2 regions of the Burkholderia sp. BCC1977 genome follow, and region 1 is predicted to be linked to the other one. Evidence: riboswitches for the same ligand, from Rfam matches in the RefSeq annotation. Region 1 holds a riboswitch; the other holds the start of a gene.
What was found. Region 1 has a riboswitch for cobalamin ahead of cobA (uroporphyrinogen-III C-methyltransferase). Riboswitches for the same ligand answer to the same signal wherever they lie in the genome.

Region 1 (14,907 bases):
CTCGCAATACGCGTTGAGCCACGAAGAAGTCTGGAGCTGGCACTGGGCCGAAGGCGGCGTATCGGGCGACGCGATGTTCAATGCGCATTTTTCGCCGGACGGGACCGTGATCCGGACCTCCAGATCGGAAGCGCCCGGACGGGAGAAGCCGTGACGGCGGGCTTGCCCCGCCGCGTCACTCGGTCGCCGCGCGTCACCACGCCGCGCCGCTGAACAGCGCCGCCGCCGCCGGCGGATTCGACGGCCAGTACATGTGCATGTAGGTCGCGACGATCGTCCCGTCGCGATAGACAGCTTCGCCGTCGCCCGCTTTGACTCCCGCTTCGCCGCCCGGGCGCGCGGCGTTCGCGACCGGCGCCAGCGGCGTATCGAGCCGCGAATAATGGAACGTATGGCCGCGCATCGGCCCGGTGCGCGTATCCAGCTGCTGCATCCCGAGCGCGGCGAACCGGCGCTGCATCGTCGCATGGCCCGGCAGCAGCCCGAGCATCGGCGTCGCCGCGCCATCCACGTCGGTCAGCGATTCGCACAGATACACCATCCCTCCGCACTCCGCGACGATCGGCCGGCCGGCCGCCGCGTGCGCGCGAATCGTCCGCGCGGTCACGGCATTCGCCGCGAGCGTCGCCGCATGCAGCTCCGGATAGCCGCCCGGCAGGAACAGCGCATCGCAAGCGTCGGGCACGGGTTGGTCGGCAAGCGGCGAAAAGAACCGCAGCTGCGCGCCAAGCGCATCGAGCAGCGCGAGATTGGCCGGATAGATGAACGAGAACGCCGCATCGCGCGCGATCGCGATCCGCTTGCCGGCGAGTGCGCGCGGCAGCGGGGCGCCGACGTCCGGTTCGGCGAACGCAACGGCCGGCGGCAATTCGGCGAGCGCCGTCTGCGCGAGCACGTCGGCCGCACGCTCGAGCCGCGCATCGAGATCGTCGATGTCGGCCGGCTGGTGCAGGCCGAGATGGCGTTCCGGCAGCGCGATGCCCGCATCGGCCGGCACGTGCCCGAGCCAGCGCAAGTCGTCCGGCAGCGCCTGCCGCAGCAGCGCCGCGTGTCGCGGCGACCCGACGCGGTTCGCCAGCACGCCGTGAAACGGCACCTCGGGCCGGAACCGCGCGAGCCCGAACGCGATCGCCGCGAACGTCTGCGCCATCGCCTTCGCGGAAATCACCGCGACGACCGGCACGCCGAACGCGGCCGCGAGATCGGCGCTGCTCGGCGTGCCGTCGAACAACCCCATCACGCCTTCGATCAGGATCAGGTCAGCATCGCGCGCCGCATCGGCGAGCAGTGCGCGGCAACCGGCTTCCCCGACCATCCCGAGGTCGAGCGCATGCACGGGCGCGCCGCTCGCGCGTTCGAGCAGCATCGGATCGAGAAAATCCGGCCCGGTCTTGAACACGCGCACGCGCCGGCCGAGCCGCCGGTGCAGCCGCGCGAGGCCGGCCGTCACCGACGTCTTGCCCTGGCCGGACGCGGGCGCGCTGACGAACAGCGCGGGGCAGGCCGGCATCGGTCAGAACTCCACGCCGCGCTGCGCCTTCACGCCTTGCTCCTTGTACGGATGCTTGACGAGCCGCATTTCGGTGACGAGGTCGGCCGCATCGATCAGCGCATCGGGCGCATGCCGCCCGGTGACGACGACGTGCACCGATTCCGGGCGCGCGACGAGCGTCGCGAGCACTTCGTCGAGCGGCAGGTATTCGTACTTCAGCACGGTGTTCAGCTCGTCGAGGATCACCATCCGGTACTCGCCGCTTTCGATCATCCGGCGCGCCTCGTCCCAGCCCTTGCGCGCGGTCGCGATGTCGGCGTCGCGGTTCTGCGTGTTCCACGTATAGCCGTCGCCCATCGTCACGAAGTCGCATTCGGCGACCGCGCCGAGGAAGTCGCGCTCGGACGTATGCAGCGCGCCCTTGATGAACTGCACGACGCCGAGCCGCATGCCATGGCCGAGCACGCGCACGGCCATGCCGAACGCGGCCGTGCTCTTGCCTTTGCCGTTGCCGGTGTTGACGATCAGCAGGCCCTTTTCCTGGGTGGCGGCAGCCTGCTTCTTTTCATGGCCGGCGCGGCGGCGTTCGGTCATCCGCTGATGGGATTCGGCATCGGTCTTCATCGGGAATCGTCCTGTCGAAAGCGAAACAAAGGGTTCAGAGCGGGCCGGCGAGCGCGACCGTCACGCCGTCCCGGATGGATTTGGGGCCGAGCAGCCGGCCATGCGGCGCCGCCAGTCGCGCGCACGGTTCGGCCACGCCCGCGACGCCGAAACGCGCGAGCGCGGCAGCCGACGGGGCGCTCAATGCCGGTTCGGCGCACTGCGCGAGCCGCGCCGCGTCGAACGCGACGAGCGGCCAGCCGCGGCGTGCGCACAGCGTGCGCAGCGAACGGGCACGCGCCTTGTCGGCGAGCGTCGCGACGACGGCCGGCTCGGCGTCCGGGTAGTGCGCCAGCGCCGCGCGGATCGCGGCATCGAGTTGCGCGGCCGTCACGCCCGCGCGGAACCCGACGCCGAGCGCGACGCGCATCATGCGCGGCCGCCGAGCGCGGCGCGCATCGCCGGATCGTCGGCGAGCGCCGCGACGCGGCCGATCACGACGATCGCGGGCGAACCGATACCGGTCGCGCCCACGCGTTCGACGACGGTGTCGAGCGTCGCGAGCACGTGCCGCTGCCCGTCGCGCGTCGCGTTCTCGATCGCCGCGCACGGCATGTCGCCGGGCACGCCGCCGTCGCGCAGCGCGGCCACGATCGCGTCGAGCCGGCGTATGCCCATGTAGATCACGACCGTCATCCGGGTCGCGGCCAGCGCGCGCCAGTCGGGTTCGTCGGCGCCCGCGCCGTGGCCCGTGACGAAGATCACGCCCTGCGCGTCGCCGCGATGCGTGACCGGAATGCCGAGCGCGGCCGGGGCTGCGATACCGGCCGTGATGCCGTTCACGACCTCGACCGGGAAACCGGCCGCGCCGAGCGCGAGCAGCTCCTCGCCGCCGCGGCCGAACACGAACGGATCGCCGCCCTTGAGCCGTGCGACGCTGCGGCCCGCGCGCAGGTGCGCGAGCATCGCGGCGACGATGGTTTCCTGCGGCGTCGACGCATGGCCGCCGCGCTTGCCGACGTGCTCGATGCGCGCGTCGGCGCGCGCATGGCGCAATACGTCGGGGTTCACGAGATCGTCGACGAGCAGCACGTCGGCCGCGGCGATCGCGCGCACGGCCTTCAGCGTCAGCAGATCGGCGTCGCCGGGGCCGGCGCCGACGAGCCAGGCGCGGCTCATCGGACGCGGCACGGCGCACACCGTGTCGTAGCAGTGGGAAGGGGCAAGCGAGCGGCACATCGACGGCCGGCGGACAGGCAAGGCATGACGGATCGGGCGAAGCCCGCGCGAGCGCGGGCGGAAAGCGCACCCCATCCGTCCCCCGCGGATCGGGCGTTCGGCGAGCAGCGGGCTCGCCCCTTGCGTCGGCCGGTATCCGGGCTGGCCGCTTGCCAGGCCGCAGCCTTCCCGCCCGCTGAAGGGCAGTGGCATCGCGGGCGGCCTGGGCGCGTGCGGGGGAACCGCGGCGCGCGGGCGGCGTACCGTTGCGGGGACAGCACAGGCCGGGCGGACTTCCGCCTCCTGTTTCCCGTTTAACTGCGTGCGCGGAATGCGCATGCGAGCACCGAACGCGGCGCATACGATAGCACAGCGGTCGGCCCGCGCGAACCCGCCGTGCGGGCGCCGCAGGCGCCCCCGGCGCGGTGCCCCGGCCGGGCCGAACGCACCGCGCCGGCCCGTTCCGCCTTGACGCTCCCCGCACCGCCGCCTACACTCGCACGCGTTTTGGTGCTCGCGCGCGCTCCTCCGGCGCGCGCAGTTAAACGGGAAACAGGGAGCCTGCCTGCGCCGCAGTCGAGCCAACCTGTGCTGCCCCCGCAACGGTAAGCGAACGCGTCGCGCCCAGCGCGATGCAGCGCCGCTTCGCCGCATGCCTGCCGCATGCGGACGACCGCCACTGGATGCCGTGCATCCGGGAAGGCGAAGCGGCGTGTTCGTCAGCCCGGATACCGGCCGAAACGTTGGGGTTCAGCGCCGCGGGGAGGCGGCGCATCGTCCACGGCCGCAGTTCGCCGGACGCCCGAGCGTTGCCCGCTTCCTCCGCCGATCCGTCAGCCGCTGCGCGCGCGGGCCGGGGGCGAAGCACGGCCAGCGCCGCGCGCCGGGCCGACGACGGCCGTGTTGGCATTCACCATGTCGACCGTTCGCAAGGGAGCATCATGCTCGGCTCGTTCTTCCGCCTGTTCAACGACAGCCCGTCCGGGCTGCGCGGCAAAATCGTCGCGATCTATTCATTGCTCGCCGCCTTCAACGTCGGCGCGTGGATCTGGGCCTTCGTCGCGTTCCGCGACCAGCCCGTGCTGCTGGGTACCGCGCTGCTCGCCTACGTGTTCGGGCTGCGCCACGCGGTCGACGCCGACCATATCGCCGCGATCGACAACGTCACGCGCAAGCTGATGCAGGAGGGCCGCAGCCCGCTCGGCGCGGGCCTGTTCTTCTCGCTCGGCCATTCGACGGTGGTGATCGTGATGTCCGTGGCGGTCGCGCTGACCGCGGCATCGCTCGCGCGCTTCGAGAGCATGAAGACCTGGGGCGGCGTGATCAGCACGAGCGTGTCCGCGTTCTTCCTGCTGGTGCTCGCGGCCGCGAACCTGCTGATCCTGATCTCCGTCTACCGGACCTTTCGCGCAGCCCGCCGCGGCGAGCCGATCGTCGACGCCGACCTCGACATGCTGATGAACCAGCGCGGCGTGCTGGCCCGCCTGTTCCGGCCTTTGTTCCGCCTCGTGTCGCGCAGCTGGCACCTGTATCCGGTCGGCTTCCTGTTCGGCTTCGGCTTCGATACCGCGACCGAAATCGCGCTGTTCGGCATTTCGGCCACGCAGGTGCAGGGCGGCCTGTCGTTCTGGTCGGTGATGGTGCTGCCGGTGCTGTTCACCGCCGGCATGACGCTCGTCGACACGACCGACGGCATCCTGATGATGGGCGCGTACCGCTGGGCGTACGTGCGGCCGATCCGCAAGATCTACTACAACATGACGATCACGTTCGTGTCGGTGCTGGTTGCCGCGCTGATCGGCGGCATCGAGGTGCTCGCGCTGCTCGCGGATAAACTCTCGCTGCACGGCCCGGTGTGGAATTTCTCGACGATGGTCGCATCGCATTTCGGGATGCTCGGCTACGTCGTGATCGGCCTGTTCCTCGCGTGCTGGATCGTGTCGGCCGCGATCTACCGCATCAAACGCTACGACGAGATCGACGTGACGCTCTCGGCTTGACTCCCTTTTCGACACAGGACCCACCATGACCCTACGCAAGCTTCCCGTCACGATCGTCACGGGCTTTCTCGGCAGCGGCAAGACCACGCTGATGCGTCACATCCTGCAGCACGCCGGAGGCCGCCGCATCGCGGTGATCGTCAACGAATTCGGCGAGCTCGGCATCGACGGCGAAATCCTCAAGGGCTGCGGCATCGGCTGCGAGGATGCAGAGGGCGCCGAGGGCGCGCAGGGCGAAGCGTCGGGCCAGCTGTACGAACTCGCGAACGGCTGCCTGTGCTGCACCGTGCAGGAGGAGTTCTATCCGGTGATGGAAGCGCTCGTCGAGCGCCGCGCCGACATCGATCACGTGCTGATCGAGACGTCGGGCCTCGCGCTGCCGAAGCCGCTCGTGCAGGCCTTCAACTGGCCGACGATCCGCAACAGCTTCACGGTCGACGCGGTCGTGACCGTCGTCGACGGGCCGGCCGCCGCGAGCGGCCAGTTCGCCGAGAACCCGCAGGCCGTCGACGCGCAGCGCCGCGCCGATCCGAACCTCGACCACGAGTCGCCGCTGCACGAACTGTTCGCCGACCAGCTGTCGTCCGCCGATCTCGTGATCGTGAACAAGGCCGACCTCGTCGCCGACGCGCAGTTCGCCGACGTCGAAGCCGCGATCCGCGAGGAAATCCCGCCGCAGGTGAAGATCGTGCGCGCGACGCGCGGCGAGCTCGACCTCGCGATGCTGCTCGGCCTCGCATCGGCATCGGAGGAAACGATCCACCTGCGGCACGACCATCACGGCTCGGCCGACGACGGCGATCACGACCACCATCACGACGATTTCGATTCGGTGGTGGTGTCGGGCGACGCGGGCTCGCGCGAGGCGACGATCGCGGCGCTGCAGCGCGTGGTCGAGACGCACACGATCTACCGCGCGAAAGGCTTCGCGGCGCTGCCCGATGCGCCGATGCGGCTCGTGATCCAGGGTGTCGGCCGCCGCTTCGACAGCTATTTCGATCGTCGCTGGCAGGACGGCGAAACGCGTGCGAGCCGCTTCGTGCTGATCGGCGAGGAGCTCGACGCGGCCGCGCTGCAGCGCGCGTTCGACGCCGCGTGCGCGGCCGAGCCGCAACAGGCGTAACGCACGATGCATCTGCTGCGCACCACGCCGGGCGGGTTCGTCGACGATACCCAGGGCGTCATCCGGATCGACCAGCAGCCGGCCGACATCGTGATCCTGAGCTCGGCCGACACGACGCTGTCGCTGCTCGCCAGCGTCGTGCCGAAGCTGCCGGCCGGCTTTCCGAGCGTGCGGCTCGCGAACGTCACGTTCCTGCGACAGCCGGCGTCGGTCGATTTCTATGTCGACGACGTGCTGCGTCACGCGAAGACGGTCGTGATCGATCATCTCGGCGGCGAGGCGTACTGGCCGTACGGGATCGAACAGGCCGTGTCGCTCGCGTCGAAGCGCGGGCAACGGCTCGCGATGTTCTCGGGCGACCTGCAGGAAGACCCGAACCTCGTCGCGAAGAGCACGGTCGTGCCCGACCTGTGCCGGCTGTGGTGGCGCTACCTGCGCGAAGGCGGGATGCACAACGCCGAAGCGTTGCTGCGCAGCATCGCGTTCCATACGCTCGGTGTCGGCGACGAACCCGAGCTGCCGCGCCCGCTGCCGGCCGCCGCGCTGTATCACCCGGCGCGCGACCCGGCGAGCGTCGACGACTGGCGCGCGCGCTGGACGCCCGGCGCGCCGGTCGTCGCGATCCTGTTCTATCGTGCGCACTGGCAGGCCGCGAACACCGCCGTGTTCGACGCGCTGGCCGATGCGCTCGTGCGCGAAGGGCTCAACCCGCTGCCGATCGCGGTCACGTCGCTGAAGGATGCGGTGAGCCGCGAGGTCATCACGCAGCTGTGCGACACGCACGGCGTCGCGCTCGTGCTGAACACCACGGCCTTCGCGGCCGGCGCGATCGACAGCCCCGAGCCCGACGTGCTCGCCGGCGACGCACCGGTGCTGCAGGTGATCCTGTCCGGCGGCAACCGCGACGCGTGGGTGGCCGACAACCAGGGGCTGCACGCGCGCGACATCGCGATGCACATCGCATTGCCCGAAGTCGACGGGCGCATCGTCACGCGCGCGGTGAGCTTCAAGGGGCTGGCGTATCGTTGTCCGCACACCGAAGTCGACGTGGTGCGCTATCAGCCGGACGCCGAACGGATCGCGTTCGTCGCGGCGCTCGCGCGCGGCTGGTGCCGGCTGCGCACGCTCGACCCTGCCGACAAGCGCATCGCGCTGATCCTCGCGAACTATCCGCAAAGCGAAGGGCGGATCGGCAACGGCGTCGGGCTCGATACGCCGGCGTCCGCACTGCGCGTGCTCGCGGCGCTGCGCGATGCGGGCTATGCCGTGGCCGAGCTGCCGGCCGACGGCGACGCGCTGATCGCGCGGCTCACCGAAGGCGTGACCAACGATCCGGCCGTGCGCGCATTGCGCCCCGCGTTCCAGAGCTTCGCGCTGGCCGATTACGTCGCGCATTTCGCGCGGCTGCCGGCCGCCGTGCGCGACGCGCTGAACGCACGCTGGGGCCCGCCCGACGCGGACCCGACAGTGCGGCAGGGGCGCTTCACGATCGCCGGCTGGCGCGCGGGCAACGTGTTCGTCGGCATCCAGCCGTCGCGTTCGCGCGGCGAGAACGACTATGCGAGCTACCACGATGCGGACCTCGTGCCGCCGCACGCGTACCTCGCGTTCTATTTCTGGCTGCGCGATGCGTTCGGCATCGACGCGGTCATCCACCTCGGCAAGCACGGCAACCTCGAATGGCTGCCGGGCAAGAGCGTCGCGCTGTCCGACGCGTGCTGGCCCGACCTGACGCTCGGGCCGCTGCCGCACCTGTATCCGTTCATCGTCAACGATCCGGGCGAGGGTAGCCAGGCGAAGCGCCGCGCGCAGGCGGTGATCGTCGATCACCTGATGCCGCCGCTCACGCGCGCGGAAAACTACGGCCCGCTGCAGGATCTCGAACGGCAGGTCGACGAATATTACGAAGCGTTGATGGTCGATGCGCGGCGCGCGAAGCTGCTGCGCAAGACGATCCTCGCGACGATCGCCGAACACCATCTGCACGACGAACTGAGCGTGTCGCCGCCGCGCGATGCAGGCGCCGAAGATGCGCTGCTCACGCGCGTCGACGCGTGGCTGTGCGAATTGAAGGAAGCGCAGATTCGCGACGGACTGCACGTGTTCGGCGCATCGCCGGCCGATCGTCAGCGGCGCGACACGCTGCTCGCGCTCGCGCGTTTTCCGGTCGGCGACGGCAAGGGCGAACGCGCGGGGCTGATCGGCGCGCTCGCGCGCGATCTCGCGCTCGGCGACGATTTCGATCCGCTCGCGGCCGACTGGGCCGCGCCGTGGGCAGGCCCGCGGCCGGCCGTGCTGGAAGCGCTCGACGCGTCGCCGTGGCGCCATGCGGGCGACACGCGCGAGCGGCTCGAACGGCTCGCGCAGCAGTGGCTCGACGGCTTGTGTACGACCGACAGGTCCGGCACGTCCGGCATCGACACGACGCCGCCCGGCGACTGGCCGCACACGCTCGCGGTCATCGAACGCGCGCGTTCGACACTGCTGCCCGCACTCGACGCGTGCGGCGGCGAGGAAATGCGCCAATTGTTGCGCGGGCTCGACGGCCGCTTCGTACCGCCGGGGCCGAGCGGCTCGCCGTCGCGCGGCCGGCCCGACGTGCTGCCGACGGGCCGCAACTTCTATTCGGTCGATACGCGCGCGGTGCCGACGCAGGCCGCGTGGTCGCTCGGGCTGAAATCCGCGCAGCAGCTGATCGAACGCCATCTGCAGGATCACGGCGACTATCCGCGCGCGATCGGGCTGTCGGTCTGGGGGACGGCCACGATGCGCACCGGCGGCGACGATATCGCGCAGGCATTCGCGCTCATCGGCGTGCGGCCGAAATGGGCGCACGGCAGCCATCGCGTGACCGACTTCGAGATCCTGCCGATCGAGATCTTCGACCGGCCGCGCATCGACGTGACGCTGCGCGTGTCGGGGTTCTTCCGCGACGCGTTCCCGAACCTGATGCACCTGTTCGACGCGGCCGTGCAGGCCGTGGCCGCGCTCGACGAGCCCGAGGCCCTGAACCCGATCCGCGCGCGCATCGAACGCGAACGCGCGACATGGATCGCGCAGGGCGTGGCGCCGGACGAAGCGCGGCGCCGTGCCGGCTGGCGCGTGTTCGGCGCGCGGCCGGGCAGCTACGGCGCGGGCCTGCAGGACCTGATCGACCAGCGCCGCTGGCAGACCGACGCCGATCTCGCCGATGCGTACCGCCAGTGGGGCGGCCACGCGTACGCGCAGAACAGCGCGGGCGACGCCGCGCCCGACGTGTTCGGCGAGCGGCTCGCGACGATCGACGTCGTCGTGCAGAACCAGGACAGCCGCGAGCACGACCTCCTCGATTCGAACGACTACTACCAGTTCCAGGGCGGGATGACGGCGGCCGTGCGGCACCTGTCCGGGCAACAGCCGAGCATCTACCACGGCGACCATGCGAACCCGGCCGCGCCGAAGATGCGCACGCTGCGCGAGGAAATCGCGCGCGTGATCCGCTCGCGCGTCGTCAATCCGAAATGGCTCGACGGCGTGAAGCGCCACGGTTACAAGGGCGCGGCCGAAATGGCCGCGACCGTCGACTACCTGTACGGCTATGACGCGACCGCGCGCGTGCTGTCGGACCACCAGTACGCGCTCGTCGCCGACGCGTACCTGTTCGACGACGCCACGCGCGCGTTCCTCGAACGCCACAACCCGAAGGCGCTGCACGGCATCTGCGAACGCTTCGTCGAAGCGATGCAGCGCGGGCTGTGGCAGCAGCCGGGCGACTATCGCGAGCGGATCGAAGCGGTCTGGCTCGACAGCGAACAACTTCAGGAAGGGGGGCGGCGATGACCGATCCGACGACGCATCGCGCGCGCGCGGTGTTCCCGTTCGCGGCGCTGGTCGCGCAGCAACCGCTGCAGCAGGCGCTGCTGCTCGCGGCGATCGACCCGTCGCTCGGCGGCGTGCTCGTCAGCGGGCCGCGCGGCACCGCGAAGTCGACCGCCGCGCGCGCGCTCGCCGAACTGCTGCCTGAAGGGGCATTCGTCACGCTGCCGCTGTCGGCGAGCGACGAGCAGGTCACGGGCACGCTCGATCTCGCGCATGCGCTCGCCGAAAACGGCGTGCGCTTCCGGCCGGGCCTGCTCGCGCGCGCGCATCGCGGCGTGCTGTACGTCGACGAGGTGAACCTGCTCGCCGACGGGCTCGTCGATACGCTGCTCGACGTCGCCGCGAGCGGCGTGAACGTGGTCGAACGCGATGGCGTGTCGCACGCGCACGACGCGCGCTTCGTGCTGGTCGGCACGATGAATCCCGAGGAAGGCGAACTGCGCCCGCAACTGCTCGACCGTTTCGGGCTGATGGTCGAGCTCGAGAACTGCTTCGACGCCGCGCAGCGCGAGCAGATCGTGAAGGCGCGCCTCGCGTTCGATCTCGATCCGGACGCGTTCCGCGCACGTCATGCGGCCGCGCAGCACGCGCTCGGCGACCGGATTCACGCGGCGCGGGCACGGCTGTCGACGCTGGATTTCGACGATGCGGTTCACGCACGCGTCAGCGCGCTGTGCATCGACGCGGCCGTCGACGGCCTGCGCGCCGACCTCGTGATGCTGCGCGCCGCGCGCGCGCTCGCGGCGCTGGAACAGGCCGACGCGGTGACGGTGTCGCACGTCGAACGCGTGGCCGACGCGGTGCTGCGGCATCGGCGTCAGGCGGCAACGCCGCCGTCGTCGGGCGCGACGCAGTCGAATGGAGAGGGCGGCGACCGCGACGGCCGTTCGCCTCCGGACACGCGCCGGCAGCCCGACGATCGACCGGGCGCGGCACGAAACGATGCGACGGCATCGCAAGGCGACTGGGGCTACCTGCCGCCCGAGCCGACCGGACTGCGCGACGTGAAAAGCGTGGTGCCGCTACCGCTAAAAAAACGCTGAGCCATCGAGCCGACGCCGCCGCGAACGCCGTTCGCGGTCCTCGATGGCAGCCAGGCGCTGCCGCGCGCGTGCCGGGTACGGTACGTGCCGGCACGGCCGTTGCGTGGCCGGCGACGCTCGCCGCGAAGCGCGGCGGCCCCCTGCATGCCGACCACCTGCGTTTTCACAAACAGGCCGGCACACCGCGCGCACTCCATTGCTTCGTGCTCGACTGTTCGGCGTCGATGCTGTCGCACGAACGGCTCGCGCGCGCGAAAGGGTTGATCGTCGCGTACTTCGACCAGGCCGCGCGCGACCGCGTGGAAACCGCGCTGATCTGCTTCGGCGGCAACGGTGCCGCGCGGCGCTTCGGCCCGGCCGTGCCGCGCTGGTGGAATGCGCGCTGGCTCGAACCAGTGGACGGCGGCGGCGGCACGCCGCTCGCGGACGGCATCGCGGCCGCCGCGCACCTGCTCGCGCGCGATGCACGGCGTGCGCCGGACAAGCAGCGCTGGCTGTGGGTGCTGTCCGACGGGCGCACGCGCGAAACGCCGCCGAAACCGCCGGCCGCCGATCACGTCGTGTTCGTCGACTTCGACGACGCAGCCGTGCGGATCGGGCAGGGCCGGCGGCTCGCCGATGCGTGGGACGCGCAATGGACGACGGCAGCGTCACTGTGCCCCGGGCCGGCCGGCTGACCGGAGGCCCGGCCGCGCGGGCGATCGCCGGCGCTGCGCTATGATCGCCGTTTCTCCTCACCGGAATGCCTGCCATGCAAGTACTCGTCGATGCCGACGCGTGTCCCGCCGTCATCAAGGACATGCTGTTTCGCGCCGCGCGTCGGGCCGAGATCTGCGTGACGCTGGTCGCGAACCAGTTCCTGCGCACGCCGCCGTCGCCGTTCATCAAGGCGCTGCAGGTGCCGGCCGGCTTCGACGTGGCCGATGCGCGGATCGTCGAGCTCGTGGAAGCCGGCGATCTCGTGATCACGGCCGACATCCCGCTGGCCGCCGCCGTCCTCGACAAGGGCGCGCATGCGCTCGACCCGCGCGGCAACTGGTTCAGCCGCGAGAACATCGAGGAACGCCTGTCGACGCGCGCGATGATGGATCAGCTGCGCAGCGCGGGCATCGATACGGGCGGGCCGCCCCCGTTCAGCGCACGCGACGGCAAGGCGTTCGCGTCGCAGCTCGACCGCTTCCTGGCACGCCACGGCAAGCCCTGACGCACGGGCGTCGGTCGCGTGATACGTCGCCGGGTTCGCGTCGAATCGTCGGCTACGGCAGAATGGAGATTCCGCCCCGAATTGTCATCGTGGCACGAACGACCCATCGGAGGGCATGGATGTCACCGACTCAACTTCTCGTTCCGACCTTGACCCAGATGCTGCGCGCGCAATCCGCGTGGCTCGACAAGGCCGCGGCGCACCGGCAGGCCGAGGGCGGCGCGCCCGACGCGGTGCTGACGCTGAAGCTCGCGCCCGACATGTATCCGCTCGCCGCGCAGGTGCGGTTTTCGTGCTTCCAGGCCATGGAACCCGTCTACCGGCTGCGCGGCGAACCGCTGCCGGACGCGTTGCTGGCGTTGCGGGAAGCCGGCTGGCATGCCGATGCGCAGCCCGGCACGCTGAGCGACGCGCAGGGCATCCTCGCCGGCACGATCGCGTTCCTCGGCGAACTCGCGCCCGACGCACTCGACGGCGGCGCCGCGCTGCCGGTCGCCCTCGAGCTGCCGAACGGTATCGCGTTCGACATGACGGGCGAGCAGTACGTGCGCGACTGGGCGCTGCCGCAGTTCTACTTCCACGCGATCGCCGCATACGCGATCCTGCGCCATCACGGCGTCGAGCTCGGCAAGGCCGACTACGTGTCGCACATGCTGGCCTACGTGCGGCCCGGCACGATTCCGCAGGGTTGAGCGGATGCGCCAACGATCCGGCCGCGGCGCACCGGCGTGACGCGGGCCCTGTTCATCTGCAGCCGCAACCGGCTGCGCAGCCCGACGGCCGAGGCGGTGTTTGCCGCATGGCCGGGCGTCGAGACCGACTCCGCGGGCCTCGCGCCCGACGCGGACACGCGTTTATCCGCGGCACAGCTCGAATGGGCCGAGATCGTGTTCGTGATGGAACGCGCGCACAAGGCGAAGCTGGGCGCCCGGTTCGGCGCCCAGTTGAAGCACAAGAAGGTCGTCTGTCTCGACATTCCCGACCGCTACGCGTACATGCAGCCCGAACTGGTCGCGCTGCTCGAGCGCAAGGCCGGGCCGTTGCTGCGCGCGTGAGCGGCGCGGGCCGGTTCAGCGCGAGCGAAGCGGCCCGTCCGCGAGCGCGGACAAGCGGTCGAGGTGCAGCAGTTCGATGATCTTGCGGGTCGGCACGCTGGCGCGCAGCGTCTCGAGCCGTTCGACGTCGAACCACTTGCAGCGCGCGATCTCGTTGCTCGCGCGCGGGGTCAGGTGTTTCGGCACGTCGGCCACGAACACGTGATGGAGCTTCGTGAGGCCGCCGAACTGCACCGCATAGTCGAGCGCGAGCCCCTCCAGCCGCGTTTCCTCCGCCAGCTCCCGCTGCGCGGCCTCCAGCGGCGTCTCGCCGCGCCGGATCGTGCCGCCCGGCAGCGACCAGCGCGCAGCGGTACGGGCGACCAGCAGCACGCTGCTGCGCTGGCGGCACACGATCGTGGCGCGCTCCTTGATGCTGGCGACGGTATCCGGCCCGGTATTCATGTTCGGCAAAACAGGTGCTGAATCGTGGAGGGAAATGCACGTCGACCGGTGTTGCCGGCCTGTCGCCCGATCGTCGGGCGCGACGGCATGCAAGCCGCCGCGCCGATCATACCGGGCGTTCGTGACAGTTCCGTGCGTTGCCGCGCACGCGCCTCGCATCACGCGTGCGTGTCGATCCCCGTGCGCGCCGGCTTCCCGGAAGGCCCGTGGCGCCGTTTGTGGACGGCACGCCGATGGTGATGCGGCGGCGTCACATGCGGGCGCGCGGGCGCGGGCCGTGCCGCCGGCGCGGCGGCCCGCGCCTGTGATTGTCCCTCGCCAAAATGGAAGGTCTGGGTTTGCGCGCGGGCGATGCCCAGCGTCGACGCGAGCACGATGGCCGCGAACAGCATGCGTTTCATGAAAAGTCCGCCTTTCTTCAGATGAGCACCGTCCGCCAGCTTAGCGAACCGCGGCCCGGCACGGCAACCGGCCGGCGTTCGGTGTCGTCCCCACTTGCGGGCGGCCGCGTTCTCGGCGCGTCCGCCGGGGCATCTCCGGCTTGACAATAAAATTCCCGGGTGTGAATATAAATTCACACACAAGAATTATTCTTCGAGTCCGGGAAACCGTGCCGCGCCTGTCGGCCCGGCGGAACCGGCGGTCCGATCAACCGGAAGCAGGAGCGAGACGCATGGCGGAACTGGAGCAGCAGGGCGCGTTGGCGGGGTTGCGCATCATCGATCTGTCGCGGGTGCTGGGCGGCCCGTACGCGACGCAGATCCTCGCCGACCACGGCGCGGAGGTGATCAAGGTCGAACCGCCGTCGGGCGACGAGACGCGCACCTGGGGGCCGCCGTTCGACGGCGACACCGCGTCGTATTTCCT
Region 2 (14,907 bases), on a different contig from region 1:
GAACGCGATCAGCCCGCTGCGGCGCTTCGCCATCAGCGGCGCCGCGTGCCAGCTCGCGACATAGGCCGAGCGCAGCCCGACGTCGAGGATGTTCACGAGGTCGAGCGACTTCTCCCAGAACGGCCCCGGCAGGATCAGTTGGTCGTGCAAATAGGTCGCGTTGTTGACGAGGATGTCGAGCCGCCCGCTGTCGCGTTCGACCCGCTCGAACAGCGCCTTCACCTGTGCGTCGTCCGCGTGGTCGCACGCGACCGCGATCCCGCGGCCGCCGAGCGCGTCGATCTCGCGCGCGGTCTCGTGGATCGTGCCGGGCAGCGGCGCGTCGCCTTCGTGCTGCGAGCGGCCCGTCACGTAGACGGTCATGCCGGCCGCGCCGAGCGCGCGCGCGATGCCCTTGCCCGCACCGCGCGACGCGCCCGTCACGACGGCGACCGGCGCCTCGTGGTTCTGTGTCATGTTCGATGTCTCCTGGGGAATTTTCTCAACCGGCGTGGGTCATGCGCGTCGTCACGCGGCCGGCGGCTGCGCGCCGGCGAACAGCACGCCCGGCGCATCGGCGCCGTAACGCGCGGACAGCGTCGACGTGACGACGCAGCGCGTGGCCGCGATCTTCCATTCGCCGTCGACCTTCCGGTATTCGTCGTCGTAGGTCGCGCCGAGCTGCGTGAGCGTGCGCGCGTCGGTGTCGAGCATCTGGTAATGCAGGCCCCAGGTGCCGCGCGCATGCGTGTCGTCGAGCACGGTGATGTCGGGATTCACGCCATGGTGCATCTCGACGATGTGCGGGTGGCAGCCGAGCCGCTCGAACACGTCGACCAGCGCGTCGCGGTGGTCGAACGTGCCGATCCGGCCGTAGTCGATGTGCACGGTGCCGGGCGCGAAGCAGTCGCGCATCCCTTGCGGATCCTTCCGGTCGCAGCACGTGAAGTAGCGCGCCTTCAGGCGGCGGATCGCGTCGGCGTCCTCGAGCCTGCGCACGCGCACTTCCATTCGTTCGATCGGGGTCATGCCGTCTCCTTGGTCTCGTGTGCGCGGAGCGAAGCCGCGTCGACGCCACGTTACAGGCGCACGAGATGCCGGCCATCCTCTGTTTGGATGAAGCCGATGGTCCGGATCGGCGGACGCGAGCGCTACCGTCGCGGCGTTCGTCCGAACAGACGATGTGACGCAGGCGGCTTCGTTCCTACCATCGGACGACACCACCACGAGAGACGGCGATGGACGAGACGACCCGCACGCTCCACGCATACGAGCAGATCCGCCAGCTGAAGTACCGGTATTTCCGCGCGGTCGACACGCACGACTGGTCGCTGCTCGCGCAATGCCTGACCGAGGACTGCGAGGCACGCCTGTACGGCGGCCGCTACGCGTACGACGGCCGCGACGCGTTCGTGTCGAGCCTGCGCGCGCTGATCGGCAAGCCGACCTTCCTGACGATGCATCACGGCCATCACCCCGAGCTCACGCTGGTGTCCGCCGATCACGCATGCGGCGTGTGGTTTCTCGAGGATCACGCGATCAATCTCGAGGACAACTACCTGCTGCACGGCACCGCGTTCTACGACGACCAGTACGTGAAGCGCGACGGCGTGTGGCGCATTCACGCGACGCGTCACGAGCGCCTGTTCGAAACCGTCACGTCGCCGATTCCGCCGTCGTTCACGCTGACCGCGAACCGCTTCGCAGCGGGCGCGCACGATACGGCCACGTCGGGCGATTCCACCATCAACGCTTCCTGAAACCCGGCGGCAGCGCCGCCGATCCCGTCATTCCCCCTGGAGCCGGAGCAATGGAGAAAGTCATTTACGTGTTGTGGCGCGACGCGCAGGCCGCGCCCGAGCCGTGGAGCCGCGGCGTGCGCGCGCAGCTCGCCGACCGGCTGCTGTCGCTCGGCGCGCACGGCGTGCAGGTGAACGTCGCCGACGCCGATGTCGCGCCGGCCGCCGGCCTGAAGCAGACCAACACGCACCCGGGCATCGACGGGATCGTCGCGGTGTGGATCGACAGCGCGAACCCGATGTTCCGCCAGCCGTTCGACGACGCGGTGCGTGCGGTCGTCCCGCACATGGCCGCGTATCTCGTCACCGAGTCGCAGCCGATTCCGAACACGCGCTTTCCGGCGCCGCCCGGCGAGCGCACGAGCGGCTTCTCGCAGCTCGCGTTCCTGAAGCGTCCGCCTCGTCTCACGCACGAAGCGTGGCTCGACGTGTGGCACGGCCATCACACGCGCGTCGCGATCGATACGCAGGACAATTTCCTGTACGTGCAGAACGTGGTCGTGCGCGCGCTCACGCATGCGGCGCCCGGCTACGACGCGATCGTCGAGGAATGCTTCCCGGCCGCGGCGATGACCGATCCGTACGCGTTCTTCGATGCGGTCGGCGACGAGGAGAAATTCCAGCGCAACGTGGCCGAGATGATGGACAGTTGCGGTCGCTTCATCGATTTCGACAAGATCGACGTGGTGCCGACGAGCCAGTACGTCGTGAAGGCGGTGCGTGGATAACGCGCGGCGATCGCGCGGATAAAAAAAAACGCCAACCCATGACGGGTTGGCGTTCTGCTTCGATTGCGACGAGGCTCAGAACTGGTTCATCGTGTTGTCCTTGCCCGCCGCCTTCAGCGCTGCTTCGCCGCTGAAGTATTCCTTGTGGTCGTCGCCGATATCCGAGCCGGACATGTTCTGGTGCTTGACGCACGCGATGCCCTGGCGGATTTCCTTGCGCTGCACGCCGGCCACGTAGCCGAGCATGCCCTGGTCGCCGAAGTATTCCTTCGCGAGGTTGTCGGTCGACAGCGCGGCCGTGTGGTACGTCGGCAGCGTGATCAGGTGGTGGAAGATGCCGGCTTCACGCGATGCATCGGCCTGGAACGTGCGGATCTTCTCGTCGGCGAGCCTGGCCAGTTCCGTCTCGTCGTACTCGACGCTCATCAGTTGCGCACGGTCGTATGCCGACACGTCCTTGCCCGCTGCCTTCATCGCGTCGTACGCCTGCTGACGGAAGTTGAGCGTCCAGTTGAACGACGGGCTGTTGTTGTACACCAGCTTCGCGTTCGGGATGACCTTGCGGATTTCGCCGACCATGCCGCCGATCTGCGCGATGTGCGGCTTTTCGGTTTCGATCCACAGCAGGTCGGCGCCGTTCTGCAGCGACGTGATGCAATCGAGCACGCAACGTGCCTCGCCCGTGCCGGCGCGGAACTGGAACAGGTTGCTCGGCAGGCGCTTCGGACGCAGCAGCTTGCCGTCGCGCTTGATGATGACGTCACCGTTGCCCAGCTGGTCGGCCGACAGTTCCTCGCAGTCGAGGAACGCGTTGTACTGGTCGCCCAGGTCGCCCGGCGTGTTCGTCACGGCGATCTGCTTGGTCAGGCCGGCGCCGAGCGAGTCGGTACGGGCGACGATGATGCCGTCGTCCACGCCCAGTTCCAGGAACGCGTAGCGGATCGCGCGGATCTTCGCGAGGAAGTCCTCGTGCGGCACGGTGACCTTGCCGTCCTGGTGGCCGCACTGCTTCTCGTCGGACACCTGGTTCTCGATCTGGATGCAGCACGCGCCCGCTTCGATGAACTGCTTGGCCAGCAGGTAGGTCGCTTCCGCGTTGCCGAAACCGGCGTCGATGTCGGCGATGATCGGCACGACGTGCGTCACGTGGTTGTCGATCTTGTCCTGGATCGCGGCCTTGGCAGCGGCGTCCCTGGCGGCATCCAGCTCGCGGAACAGGCCGCCGAGCTCACGGGCGTCGGCCTGGCGCAGGAACGTGTACAGCTCGCGGATCAGCGCGCTGACCGAGGTCTTCTCGTGCATCGACTGGTCCGGCAGCGGGCCGAACTCCGAGCGCAGCGCGGCGACCATCCAGCCCGACAGGTACAGGTAACGGCGTTCGGTGCTGTTGAAGTGCTTCTTGATGGAGATCATCTTCTGCTGGCCGATGAAGCCGTGCCAGCAACCCAGCGACTGCGTGTACTTGGCCGGATCGGCATCGTACGCGGCCATGTCGGCGCGCATGATCTTCGCGGTGTACTTCGCGATGTCCAGGCCCGTCTTGAACTTGTTCTGGGCACGCATGCGGGCCGCATACTCGGGGCTGATGGCATTCCACGCGCTGCCGTGGTTTTCCTTCAAGCCAGCCACTGCCTTGATGTCGTCTTGATATTGGGACATGTCAATCTCCTGGGAACGAAGCGCATTTGAGTAAAGGGTTCAGCGTGCCCGCTCCGTGTGACGAAGCGAACTGCATGGACTCAATAGTAACGCCGCGCGACGCGTCGTCGACCCACTCTTATATAAGACATAAGATAGAAATTTCTCTTGTTTTTCAATGAGATAAGCAGCCCGTTTTGCGATGCAAAAAAGGTTTTCAAGCGGCGGGAAGGCGACGCGGCAGGAATTCGACGCGCATTTTGCGATATGAAACGCCCTTTCGGCAGTTGGTGGGAGGACAGGCACGGCGATCCATGCTTCCGGCTTTTGCCATGCTTATGACAAAACGTCTATACTTGGACAATCCATCGACGGCGAATCGACAGGCGCTGTCCCCGCGCACCGCGCTGCGCGCCCCCTGCCCGGAACCCATGAGCGACTACCCCGTTTTCGACGCGCTGTGCGCGCTGCTGAACACCTCCGGCGCGCGGTTCCGCGTGCTGGATCACCCGGCCGAAGGCAAATCCGACCTGATCGCCGCGCTTCGCGGCACGCGTCCCGAACAGGGTGCGAAGGCGATGCTCTGCACGTTCAAGGACGGCGGCGACGCCACCGCGCTCGCAGTGATCCCCGGCCACCTGAAGATCGATTTCCGCAAGGTCGCCGACGCGGTCGGCCGCCGCAAGGCGACGCTCGCGCCGCCCGAACTCGCCGCCACGGTCACGCGCTGCGTGATGGGCGCCGTGCCGCCGTTCGTGTTCGACGCGAACGTGACGCTCGTCGTCGACCCTGCGCTGATCGAACTCAACGACGAAATCGCGTTCAACGCGGGCCGCCTCGACCGCTCGGTCGTGCTCGACGCGTCCGACTACGTGCGGATCGCCCGCCCGCTGCTGGCCGACATCACGCGACCGGAAACGACCGACGCGCCCGCGCTGCAGGCCGACGCATGACCACGCCCCGCCCCAGGCCGCAGCAGGAACAGGCGTCGCTGATCGAGCAGGTGCTGCGCATCGCCGAAGGGCTCGGTGCGATGTTCGCGCCGTTCACCGAGGTTGTCGTGCACGACCTGCGCACACCGGAGCATGCGATCCTCGCGATCCACAACAACCTGTCGGGCCGTGCGATCGGCGATCCGGCGACCGAACTCGGGCTCGCCCGCATCGAGGACGACGACTTCCCGCAGGTGCTCGCGAACTACGCGAACCGCTTCGCCGACGGCCGCACCGCGAAAAGCACGTCGATCGGCATCAAGGATTCGAGCGGCCGCTATGTCGCCGCGCTGTGCCTGAACGCGGACGTCACGCTGTTCCGCGGTTTCCAGGGGATGCTGAACCACTTCTGCAGCACCGAAGGCGCGCCGGTCGCCGAAACGCTCGACCCGGCCGGCGCGGACGCGATCCGGCAACGCATCGATGCGTTCGCGACGCGCCTCGCGACCACGCCGCGCGAGCTGAAGACCGACCAGCGCCGCGAGCTGATGCAGACGCTGAAGGCGGACGGCTTCCTCGAGGTGCGCCGCGCGATGGAAATCGTGGCGCAGCACCTCGGCGTGTCGCGCGCCACCGTATACAACGATGCGAAATGAGGCGTGCCCGTGGCGCGCCCCGCTTACCTGTTGAATGACTCTTCCGACGAGCGACTCATGAACACTCCGACCCTCCCCACCTACGACGACGTCGCGGCCGCCGCGGCACGGCTCGACGGCCACGCGCACCGCACGCCCGTGATGACGTCGCGGACGATCGACGAAGCGCTCGGCGCGCAGGTGTTCTTCAAGTGCGAAAACCTGCAGCGCATGGGCGCGTTCAAGTTCCGCGGCGCGTTCAACGCGCTGTCGCGCTTCGACGCGACGCAGCGCCGCCACGGCGTCGTCGCGTTCTCGTCCGGCAACCATGCGCAGGCGATCGCGCTGTCGGCGCGCATCCTCGGCATCCCGGCGACGATCGTGATGCCGCAGGACGCGCCGGCCGCGAAGATGGCCGCGACGCGCGGCTACGGCGGCAACGTCGTGACCTACGACCGCTATACCGAGGACCGCGAGCAGATCGGCCGCGAACTCGCGGAAAAGCACGGGCTCACGCTGGTTCCGCCGTACGACCACGTGGACGTGATCGCGGGCCAGGGCACGGCGGCGAAGGAACTGATCGACGAAGTCGGGCCGCTCGACGCGGTGTTCACGCCGCTCGGCGGCGGCGGCCTGCTGTCGGGCACGGCGCTCGCGACACGCGCGCTGTCGCCGCACGCGAAGCTGTACGGCGTCGAGCCGGAAGCCGGCAACGACGGCCAGCAATCGTTCCGGTCCGGGTCGATCGTCCATATCGACACGCCGCGCACGATCGCCGACGGCGCGCAGACGCAGCACCTCGGCAACCTGACGTTCCCGATCCTGCGGCGCGACGTCGACGACATCCTGACCGCGACGGACGCCGAGCTGGTCGACTGCATGCGATTCTTCGCGACCCGTATGAAGATTGTCGTCGAGCCGACCGGCTGCCTGTCATTCGCGGCCGCGCGCCGGATGAAGGACGAACTGAACGGCAAGCGCGTCGGCATCGTGATCAGCGGCGGCAACGTCGATCTCGAGAACTTCTGCACGCTGGTCGCCGCATCGGCATGACCGTCGCGGCACGCGGATGACCGCATGAACATCCTGTCATCCGCGTGCCGCCGCTCCTTCACGTCGCGTTAAGTTTCGCGCCCTAGACTGATTACGTTGTCCCGCAGCCAGTCGTGAAGAAGGAGTCACCATGAACACGCACGCGATCGTCGCCGCCGCCCTCGCGGCAGCATCCCTCCCGGCGTTCGCTCAACCGGGCGTGACGTCATCCGGTTTTCCCGCCACGTCGCCGCACGACCCGGTCGCGCAGGCCCCCCACCGTTCGCCCGCCGCGCTGCCGCATGCCGGCTTCGTGCTCGCGAAGATCGATCAGAACAATACGCCGCCCGATCGCGGCGGCGACCCGAGCGGCCGCACCCACTCCGGCACGCATATGTAATGCCGAGTGAGCCGGCCGCGTCGGTCGGCCGGCCCGCATCACGGCATCACGGCATCACAACGACGGCAGCGACGGATCGCGCCCGGCGAGGATGTCCGCGGTGCGCCGCTGCAGCGCGCCGTCGATCGTCTCCGGCTGCGGTATCAGCCAGTAGCGTCCGTCGCGAATGCCGTCGAACACCCGCGCGGCGAATGCGTCGGGCGTGAGCCCGTGCGCGTTCAGCATCGCGCGCATCGTATCGACGAAGCCCTGCACCTCGGGCCGGTCGTGCGCGGCGCCGAACGGGTCGTTGAAGATGCCCGTCCGCACCGGGCCCGGCGCGAGCAGCGACACGCCGACCGGCGCGCCGAGCATCTTCAGTTCGCCGTACAGCGATTCCGTCAGCGCGACCACCGCGAATTTCGTCGCCGAGTAAGGCGACATCAACGGGCTCGGCAGGAACCCGCCGACCGACGCGGTATTGACGATGCGCGCCGGCAGGTTGCGCTCGAGCATCCGCGGCACGAAGCTGCGGATCCCGTTCATCACGCCGTGCACGTTGATCGCGAAACTGCGCTCGAACCGTTCAGGCGTGATTTCCCAGCTGAAGCCGGTCGCCATCACGCCCGCGTTGTTGAACAGCAGGTCGACGCCGCCGAAGCGCTGCCATGCGGCGTCGGCCAGCGCGTCGACGGCTTCCGGGCGGCTGACGTCGGTCGGCACGCACAGCACGTCGGTGTCGAGCGTCGCGGCGAACGCGTCGAGCGTCGCCGGGTCGAGGTCGGCCAGCACCACGCGCATGCCGAGTGCCGCGGCATGGCGCGCGAGCCCGCTGCCGATGCCGCTGGCCGCGCCGGTGATCACGGCGGTACCGCCGTCGAAGCGAATCGAATGCGTCATGTCAACGTCCTGTCGGGTCGATGTGGGGATGCGCATACGCGGGAATCACGGGCGGCGGCAACGGCGTGCGGCCGTCGAGCGCGTGCACCGCGAGCCCCTGCGACAGCGGGAAATGCAGGCTGTGCGTGACGAGGCCCGTGCGCTCGCTTGCCGGCCGGCTGCACAGCGCGAGCGCGGTTTCCGCCAGATACGCGACGTCCTCGGTCGGATAGCCTTCGGGGATATAGCGGGCCGCGCCCGGCGTGCGGATCGCGGTGCTCGGCGCGACCAGGTTCACCGCGATGCCGTCCGCTTCGAGTTCGGCCGCGAGCCCTTGCGTAAAGCGCGACAGCGCGGCCTTGACCGCCGCGTAGACGGTCGCGCCGCCCGCGCGCGAGAACTCGTCGAACGGCCGCAGCGGCGCGAGCGCGGTGACCGAGCCGACGTTCACGATCCAGCCGGCGCCGCGCGCGCGCATCAGCGGAATCGCCGCCTGGGCCAGCGCGAACGGAATGCGCAGATAGTGCTCGATCGTCGTGTCGAACATCGCCATCGGCATCGCGTCGACGCATGCGTAGTCGGCCACGCCCGCGTTGTTCACGAGGATGTCGAGGCCGCCGGCCGCCTGGGCCGCGCGAGCGACGAGCGCGTCGCGCTCGGCCGGGTTCGACAGGTCGGCCGCGAGCGCGAGCGCGCGGCCGCCGGCCTGTTCGATCAGCGCGACCGTTTCGGCGAGCGTGCCGGCGGTCGTCGCCGATTGCGTGAGGCTGCGCGCCGTCACGACGACGGTCGCGCCCTCGGCTGCCAGGCGCTGCGCGATCGCGCGGCCGATGCCGCGGCTCGCGCCGGTCACGAGCGCGCATTTGCCCGCGAGCGTCGCGGTTCGGGTGTCGGTCATGATGTCTCCGGTGAAGGTGATGTTGGATGCGGACCGTTCGGCGTCAGCCCGCGATATCCGCAACGTGCAGCACGAACTTGGTTTTCGCGTCGCCCGTTTGAACGAGGTCGAGTGCGCGCGCCGCCTGTTCGAGCGGGAAACTGTCGAAGCGCGGCACGCGCAGCGCGCGCCGGCCGAGCCGTTCGGCGATCGCAGCGAGCGTGGCGCCGCTCGGCATCCGGCTGTACGTCATCGCGGTGCGCAGGCCGCGCCGTGCAGCTTCAGCGCCCGTCGCGGCCAGCCGCTCCGCATCGCCGGCCGCGAGCGTCATGATGTTCACGAGCGTGCCGCCCGGTGCCAGCAGGTCGAGTGCGGCGGGCAGCGTGTCGCCGCCGACCGCATCGAGCACGAGATCGACGCCGGCGGGCGCCCATGCCCGTACGGCCGCCGCGATGTCCGGTGCGCGATAGTCGATGCTCGCCGCCGCGCCGAGCGCTTCGACGCTCGCGCGGTTGCGCGCCGAGCAGGTGGCCGCGACGCGCGCGCCCGCCTGCGCGGCGAGCTGGATCGCGAACGTGCCGACCGCGCCCGCACCGCCGTGCACGAGCACCGTTTGCCCCGCACGCAGCCCGCCGTCGTCGAACAGGCCGGCCCACGCGGCCAGCGCGGGCGTCGGCGTGGCGGCCGCTTCCGCGAAGCCGACCGTGTCGGGCAACCGCACGACCGAGTCGTGCCGCACCGCGACGTATTCCGCATACGCGCCCCAGCGCCCCGCGCCGACGTCGGTCTGCGCGAACACGCGCATCCCCGGCGCGAACCCTTCGACGCCGTCACCGACCGCTTCGACCACGCCGGCCGCGTCGAAGCCAATCACGAACGGAAACCTGATCTGCATGAACGCGCCGAGATAGCCTTCGCGGCATTTCCAGTCGGCGGGATTGACGCCCGCGTATGCAACGCGGATCAGCACGTCGCCGGGGCCCGGCTGCGGGGCGGGAACGTCAGCCAGTCGCAGCGCATCGGAATGACCGACGCGGTCGATCAGCAAGGCTCGCATGAGGGTGTCTCCAGGGTTGTCGTTTGAATGGCGGCGGGTCGGTTGCGCGCCGCGCGTCACGCCGCCGTGTCGGCCAGCAGGCTCGATGCGAGCGGACAGAACGCGTGCGAGATCGCATCGACCGTCCAGTCGGGGCTTTCGGCGTCGAAGCGGCGGTCGACCCAGCCCCAGTGATACGGATGCAGCAGGTATTCACCGAGCAGATCGCCGACGTGCGCGAATTCCTGTTGCCAGACGTGGGTCCACGCGCCCGGCGTCACGATCCGGCTCAGCCGCCAGTTGCGGATGCCGGGCATGAATGCCGGCATCCGCAGCAGCTCGCGCTCGAGGTCGAGCACCTGTGCTTCGTCGGCCCCCGGCCGCACGCGCAGCATCAGCGTGCGCCATATGCCGTCGCGCAGCGCCGGTTCGCGCAGGCCGCCGCCGATCGCACGGCATGCGGCACCGTCGATCCGCACGACGCCCGGCACGTGGGCCAGCGCGGTGAAGTCCGGCGCGTGACCGGTCGCCCGTTCGTCGCGCAGCACGTCGAGCGTGTAATCGCCCGCGCCCCAGCCCCCTTCGTGATTGCGCGCGAGCGCCACGCGGGTCGCGCCGGGCAGCGCCTGCGCGGCGTCGTGCAAGGCACGCTCGATCGCGCCCGCATCGTCGGTCGTCGACACACATACCTGCGCCGTGTCATGCCGCATGGTCGGCCTCCGTCAGTGCAGGCATCGGCCGATCCGGGTCCGTCATCACGTGGCGGCGGCGGGCGTCGCACAGCGCGTCGACGGCCATCCAGAACGCGACCACGTCGCCGTCGGTCAGCGCGCGCATCCGGTAGTACGACGGCGCATCGGCGACCTGCCACGTCAGCCACAGCGTGCTCGGCTGCCCCGGGACCGCGACGGGCGGAGACACCCAGCGGCCGGCCGCCGTCAGTCCGCGCGCCGCATGGCCCGGCAAATAGCGGTCGCGCAGCAGCGCCAGCACGTCGGGAATGCGCTCGGGCGCGAGGGTGATTTCGTCTACGATCTGGATCATTCGCGGGTCGTCTCGGGTGGTTCGTGGCGGAATGCACTGCCGGCCGCCTACGCCGTTCCGGCGAGGCCGGAAGCGGCCGGCGTGGATAGCATTCTTGCGTGGCGACGGCCGGCGAACCCCTACCGGCCCGCTCACCGGCCCCTGTCGTGACGATCAAATCGGGAGACACATGAAACAGCGCGCATTGCCGGCACGCGGCCGCGTGCTGCCGGGCCTCGGCGCCCGCCTGCTCGACGAACTGACGCGCAGCGGCGCACCGCCGGCGGAACGGCCCGCGACGCCCGCCGTTGCCGCTGCGGCCACGACACCCGGCGGCTTCGTCGCGCTGTACCGCGACGCGATCGAACGGCTCGAGGCGCAGGTCGCGCGCGGCAACGGCCATCCGCCGATGCGCAAGCAGGAAGTCGACCTGATGTGCCGCTGCCTGCTCAGTTGCGCGACGCTCGCCGACGCGATCCGTTGCGCCGCCGAGTTCTGCGAAATGCTGACGCCGCGCGCCGGCGCGCTGTCGCTCGCGGTACGCGACGGACGCGCGACGTTCCGGATGGATTCGCTGCGCCGCACGCGCAGCCCGGCCGCGTGCCTCGTCGACCTGACGGGGCTGTTCTGCTATCTGCAGTTGTTCGGCTGGCTGATCGGGCAGCCGCTGCGGCCGGACGAAGTGTGGCTCGGCCATCCGCGCCGCGACGACGCGATGCCGCTGCTCGGGCTATTCAACGCGCCGGTCGACGTCGGCCGCAAGACCTATGGCTTCGGGTTCGATGCGGCGCGGCTCGATGCCCGCGTGATCCGCCAGCCGGGCGAGCTGGCCGCGTTTCTCGTCGATTTTCCGTTTCGTCTGATCGATGCGGCGCCGGCCGTCGTGTCATGGGCGCAGCAGGTGCGCGGCTTTCTCGACGCGGCGCTCGCGCGCGAGCAGGCGCTGCCCCCGCTCGCCGAGCTCGCGGCATGGCTCGGCGTCAGCGAGGCCACGTTGCGGCGGCGGCTGGCCGCCGAAGGCAGCGGCTATCACGCGTTGCGCGAGCAGTGCCTCGCGGAGGTCGCACGGCGCTGCCTGCGCGAATCGGACTGGCCGGTCGCCCGGATTGCCACGCATCTCGGGTTCGCCGGCGAGGAAGCGTTCAGGCGGGCGTTCGTGCGATGGACGGGCATTGCGCCGAGCCGGTTCCGGCGCGATTGCCGTGCTGCCAACGGCCCGTTTCATCAGACGTAAAGCGGTTCGAATGCTTCACCAGAAAGGTTTCGGAAAGCATGCGGCGAACACTGACGTTTTTTCGCATCCCTTCGCGCTTCGATAATTGACGCGCCGGCGCGCTCGCCATTACGCTTGCGCGCTGATGGTTCCCGGAGACGGGATCAAAAGGGAACGCAGGAGAGGCAGCGCCTCGAATCTGCGGCTGCCCCCGCAACTGTGAGCGGCGAATCCGCACCACCCCACGCCACTGGGAAACCGGGAAGGCCGGTGCGAATAGCGACCCGCGAGCCAGGAGACCTGCCATCGACCCGAGGTCCAAGCAGCCGCACCGGGCGGGGTGTCCCGATGCGCCAGCACCGTCTTTGGCGGTCGCCCCGTTGCATGGACGGCCCGACCTCAGGACCCTTCAGATGTCCGATCTTTCCGCCTCCGCTTCCACGCCGGAAGCGTCGTGCCGTTGCGCGGCCAATCCGCGCGGCGTGTCCGCACGCGTGTGCCGTGCCGTGTCGTCCGCCCCGCGCGACTACCGCCCACGCCGCCCGGCCTCGCGATAGACCCACCCTAACCAGGCGGTACGCACCGCCACCCGCTTACGCTCGCCGTACCTGCAACACCATCACGCTCGCTGCCCCATGAATCTTCGCCACCTTCTCGCCACGTCCGCCACCACGGCGCTGCTCTCCCCGATCGCCCACGCCGCCGGCGACACGGCGCCCGCGCAGCCGCCCCAACCCGCCGACGGCGCCGACCTCCCGACGATCAGCGTGACCGACACGCGGCACCTGCCCGAGTCGTTCGACCAGCGCTATGCAACGACGCAGGTGCTCACGCGCGCCGATCTCGACCGGCTGTCGCCGAGCGACCCGAGCATCACGCAGGCGCTCGCGACGCTGCCGGGCGTGACCGTCTCGCAGAACGGCGGCCCGGGCTCGTCCGCGTCGGTCAGCATCCGCGGCTCGTCGGCCAGCCAGGTCGCGGTGTTCATCGACGGCATCCGGATCGGCTCGCCGACCACCGGCATCGCGCCGTGGGCCGACCTGCCGACCGACGCGTTCGAGCGCGTCGAGGTGATTTCGGGGCCGGCTGCCGCGTCGTTCGGCGCGAACGCGATGGGCGGCGTCGTGCAGCTGTTCACGCGCCGCGCCGCCGGCCAGCCGAACCAGACCACCGTGTCGTTCGGCGGCGGCTCGAACAAGACCTTCGACACGCAACTGCGCACGTCGGGCACCGTGCCGTCGACCGGGCCGCTGGCCGCGCTCGGCGGCCTCACCTACACGCTCGGCCTGCACGACTACAACACGGCCGGCATCGACGCGACGCGGCCGTTCGCGTACGGCCACGAAGACGGCCGCAATCCGTATCACGCGCAGGATCTCGACGCGCGCCTCGGCTATGCGCGCGACAACTGGTCGATCTCGACGTTCGCGCTGTACCACCGCTCCGACCTGTCCTATGACAACGCCGGCTTTGCGAACCGCGAGCTCGATCATCAGCTGACCACGGGCATCGCGTTCCATCTCGATCTCACGCCCGACACGCAGTTCGACCAGTCGTTCGGTTATGCGAACGATCGTCAGTTCCTGTACGCGAGCGACCCGACGATTCCGACCGACCAGATCAACTCGCAGCGCATCAGCTCGTCGACGTCGCTGACCCATCAAGAGCACGGCTTCCACCTGTTCGGCCTGCCGCTGTCGGGCGAGACGAAGGTCGCGTACGACTTCACGCGCGAACAGGCGTTCCTGCCGGTCGACGTGCCGGACGGCGTGCCGACGCGCAACGATTCCGCGTTCTCGCTGCATCAGTCGGCGACGCTCGGCAGCGTGACGCTGTTCGTCGCGGGCCGTCACGAGATCATCGCCGGGAAGGCCGTGAACACCGGCAACGCGGCGCTGTCGTGGGCGATCACGCCGGTCTATACGGCGCGCGTGTCGTACGGCAACGCGTTCCGCCTGCCGTCGTTCAACGACCTGTACTACCCCGGTTACGGCAACCCGAACCTGAATCCGGAACGCAGCGATTCGGTCGAGGCCGCGCTCGACGCGAACACCGCGTACGGCACGTTCAGCGCCGCGATCTACGACACGCGCGTCAACAACCTGATCGCGTACAACCCCGCGACGTTCTCGCCGATGAACATCGGCCGTGCGCATATCCGCGGCATCGACCTGTCGTACAAGGGCACGATCGGCCCCTCGACGCCGGTGAGCGTCGCGATCGGGATCCTGAATCCGCAGGACGAGACCAACGACAGCTGGCTCAACCGCCGGCCGCGCCAGACCGTCAGCGTGAACGTCGACCACACGTGGGACGAATTCCATCTGCACGCACTGAGCACGGGCGCGACGCTGAGCTACGGCGGCACGACGTTCGACGACCCGGCCAACACGACGTACCTGCCGTCGTACCTGAGCGTGAACCTGCGCGCGTCGTACAGGATCAATGCGCACCTGACGGTGTCGGCGACGCTGTCGAACCTGTTCGACCGCCAGTACATGACCGCATACGGCTACAACACGCTCGGCCGCACCGCGTTCGGCAAGGTCAGCTATACGTTCTGAGCGGGGTGGCCGGTGCATCGGCGCCCATGTTCGCGGGTGTCGATGCGAACGGGTGCGCGGGTACCGGATGTCGCCGGCCGCGAGCGCGCGGGCGCGTTCGCTCGCACCGCGATACGCGTCAGGCCCCTGCGACGCCCCGCACGCCCGCGATCAACTGGATCGCGCCGAACCCCGCGATCACGACGGCCGATAC

Region 2: another riboswitch for cobalamin. It lies ahead of U5771_RS11265 (TonB-dependent receptor domain-containing protein); the one in region 1 lies ahead of cobA (uroporphyrinogen-III C-methyltransferase).

Annotation. Positions count from the first base shown of each region.
Region 1 is NZ_CAJPGQ010000009.1:54,317-69,223, reverse strand. Features, by position in the region: gene bamE (outer membrane protein assembly factor BamE domain-containing protein) at 1-154, shown strand, start outside; gene U5771_RS10395 (cobyrinate a,c-diamide synthase) at 194-1,510, opposite strand; gene cobO (cob(I)yrinic acid a,c-diamide adenosyltransferase) at 1,514-2,116, opposite strand; gene U5771_RS10385 (cobalamin biosynthesis protein) at 2,151-2,528, opposite strand; gene cobA (uroporphyrinogen-III C-methyltransferase) at 2,525-3,274, opposite strand; cobalamin riboswitch at 3,444-3,679, opposite strand; cobalamin riboswitch at 3,805-4,068, shown strand; gene U5771_RS10375 (HoxN/HupN/NixA family nickel/cobalt transporter) at 4,255-5,313, shown strand; gene cobW (cobalamin biosynthesis protein CobW) at 5,339-6,436, shown strand; gene cobN (cobaltochelatase subunit CobN) at 6,443-10,255, shown strand; gene U5771_RS10360 (ATP-binding protein) at 10,252-11,337, shown strand; gene U5771_RS10355 (vWA domain-containing protein) at 11,406-12,014, shown strand; gene U5771_RS10350 (YaiI/YqxD family protein) at 12,089-12,541, shown strand; gene U5771_RS10345 (DUF1993 domain-containing protein) at 12,661-13,233, shown strand; gene U5771_RS10340 (low molecular weight protein tyrosine phosphatase family protein) at 13,270-13,596, shown strand; gene U5771_RS10335 (NUDIX hydrolase) at 13,612-14,040, opposite strand; gene U5771_RS10330 (hypothetical protein) at 14,199-14,441, opposite strand; gene U5771_RS10325 (CoA transferase) at 14,714-14,907, shown strand, end outside.
Region 2 is NZ_CAJPGQ010000010.1:69,078-83,984, forward strand. Features, by position in the region: gene U5771_RS11190 (SDR family NAD(P)-dependent oxidoreductase) at 1-456, opposite strand, end outside; gene U5771_RS11195 (nuclear transport factor 2 family protein) at 508-1,008, opposite strand; gene U5771_RS11200 (nuclear transport factor 2 family protein) at 1,218-1,739, shown strand; gene U5771_RS11205 (EthD domain-containing protein) at 1,790-2,506, shown strand; gene U5771_RS11210 (isocitrate lyase) at 2,582-4,165, opposite strand; gene U5771_RS11215 (YbaK/prolyl-tRNA synthetase associated domain-containing protein) at 4,576-5,097, shown strand; gene U5771_RS11220 (transcriptional regulator) at 5,094-5,732, shown strand; gene U5771_RS11225 (threo-3-hydroxy-L-aspartate ammonia-lyase) at 5,790-6,764, shown strand; gene U5771_RS11230 (hypothetical protein) at 6,895-7,143, shown strand; gene U5771_RS11235 (SDR family NAD(P)-dependent oxidoreductase) at 7,198-8,022, opposite strand; gene U5771_RS11240 (SDR family NAD(P)-dependent oxidoreductase) at 8,024-8,899, opposite strand; gene U5771_RS11245 (NADP-dependent oxidoreductase) at 8,943-9,935, opposite strand; gene U5771_RS11250 (Dabb family protein) at 9,992-10,624, opposite strand; gene U5771_RS11255 (hypothetical protein) at 10,614-10,958, opposite strand; gene U5771_RS11260 (helix-turn-helix domain-containing protein) at 11,128-12,171, shown strand; cobalamin riboswitch at 12,280-12,473, shown strand; gene U5771_RS11265 (TonB-dependent receptor domain-containing protein) at 12,786-14,714, shown strand; gene U5771_RS11270 (LysE/ArgO family amino acid transporter) at 14,833-14,907, opposite strand, start outside.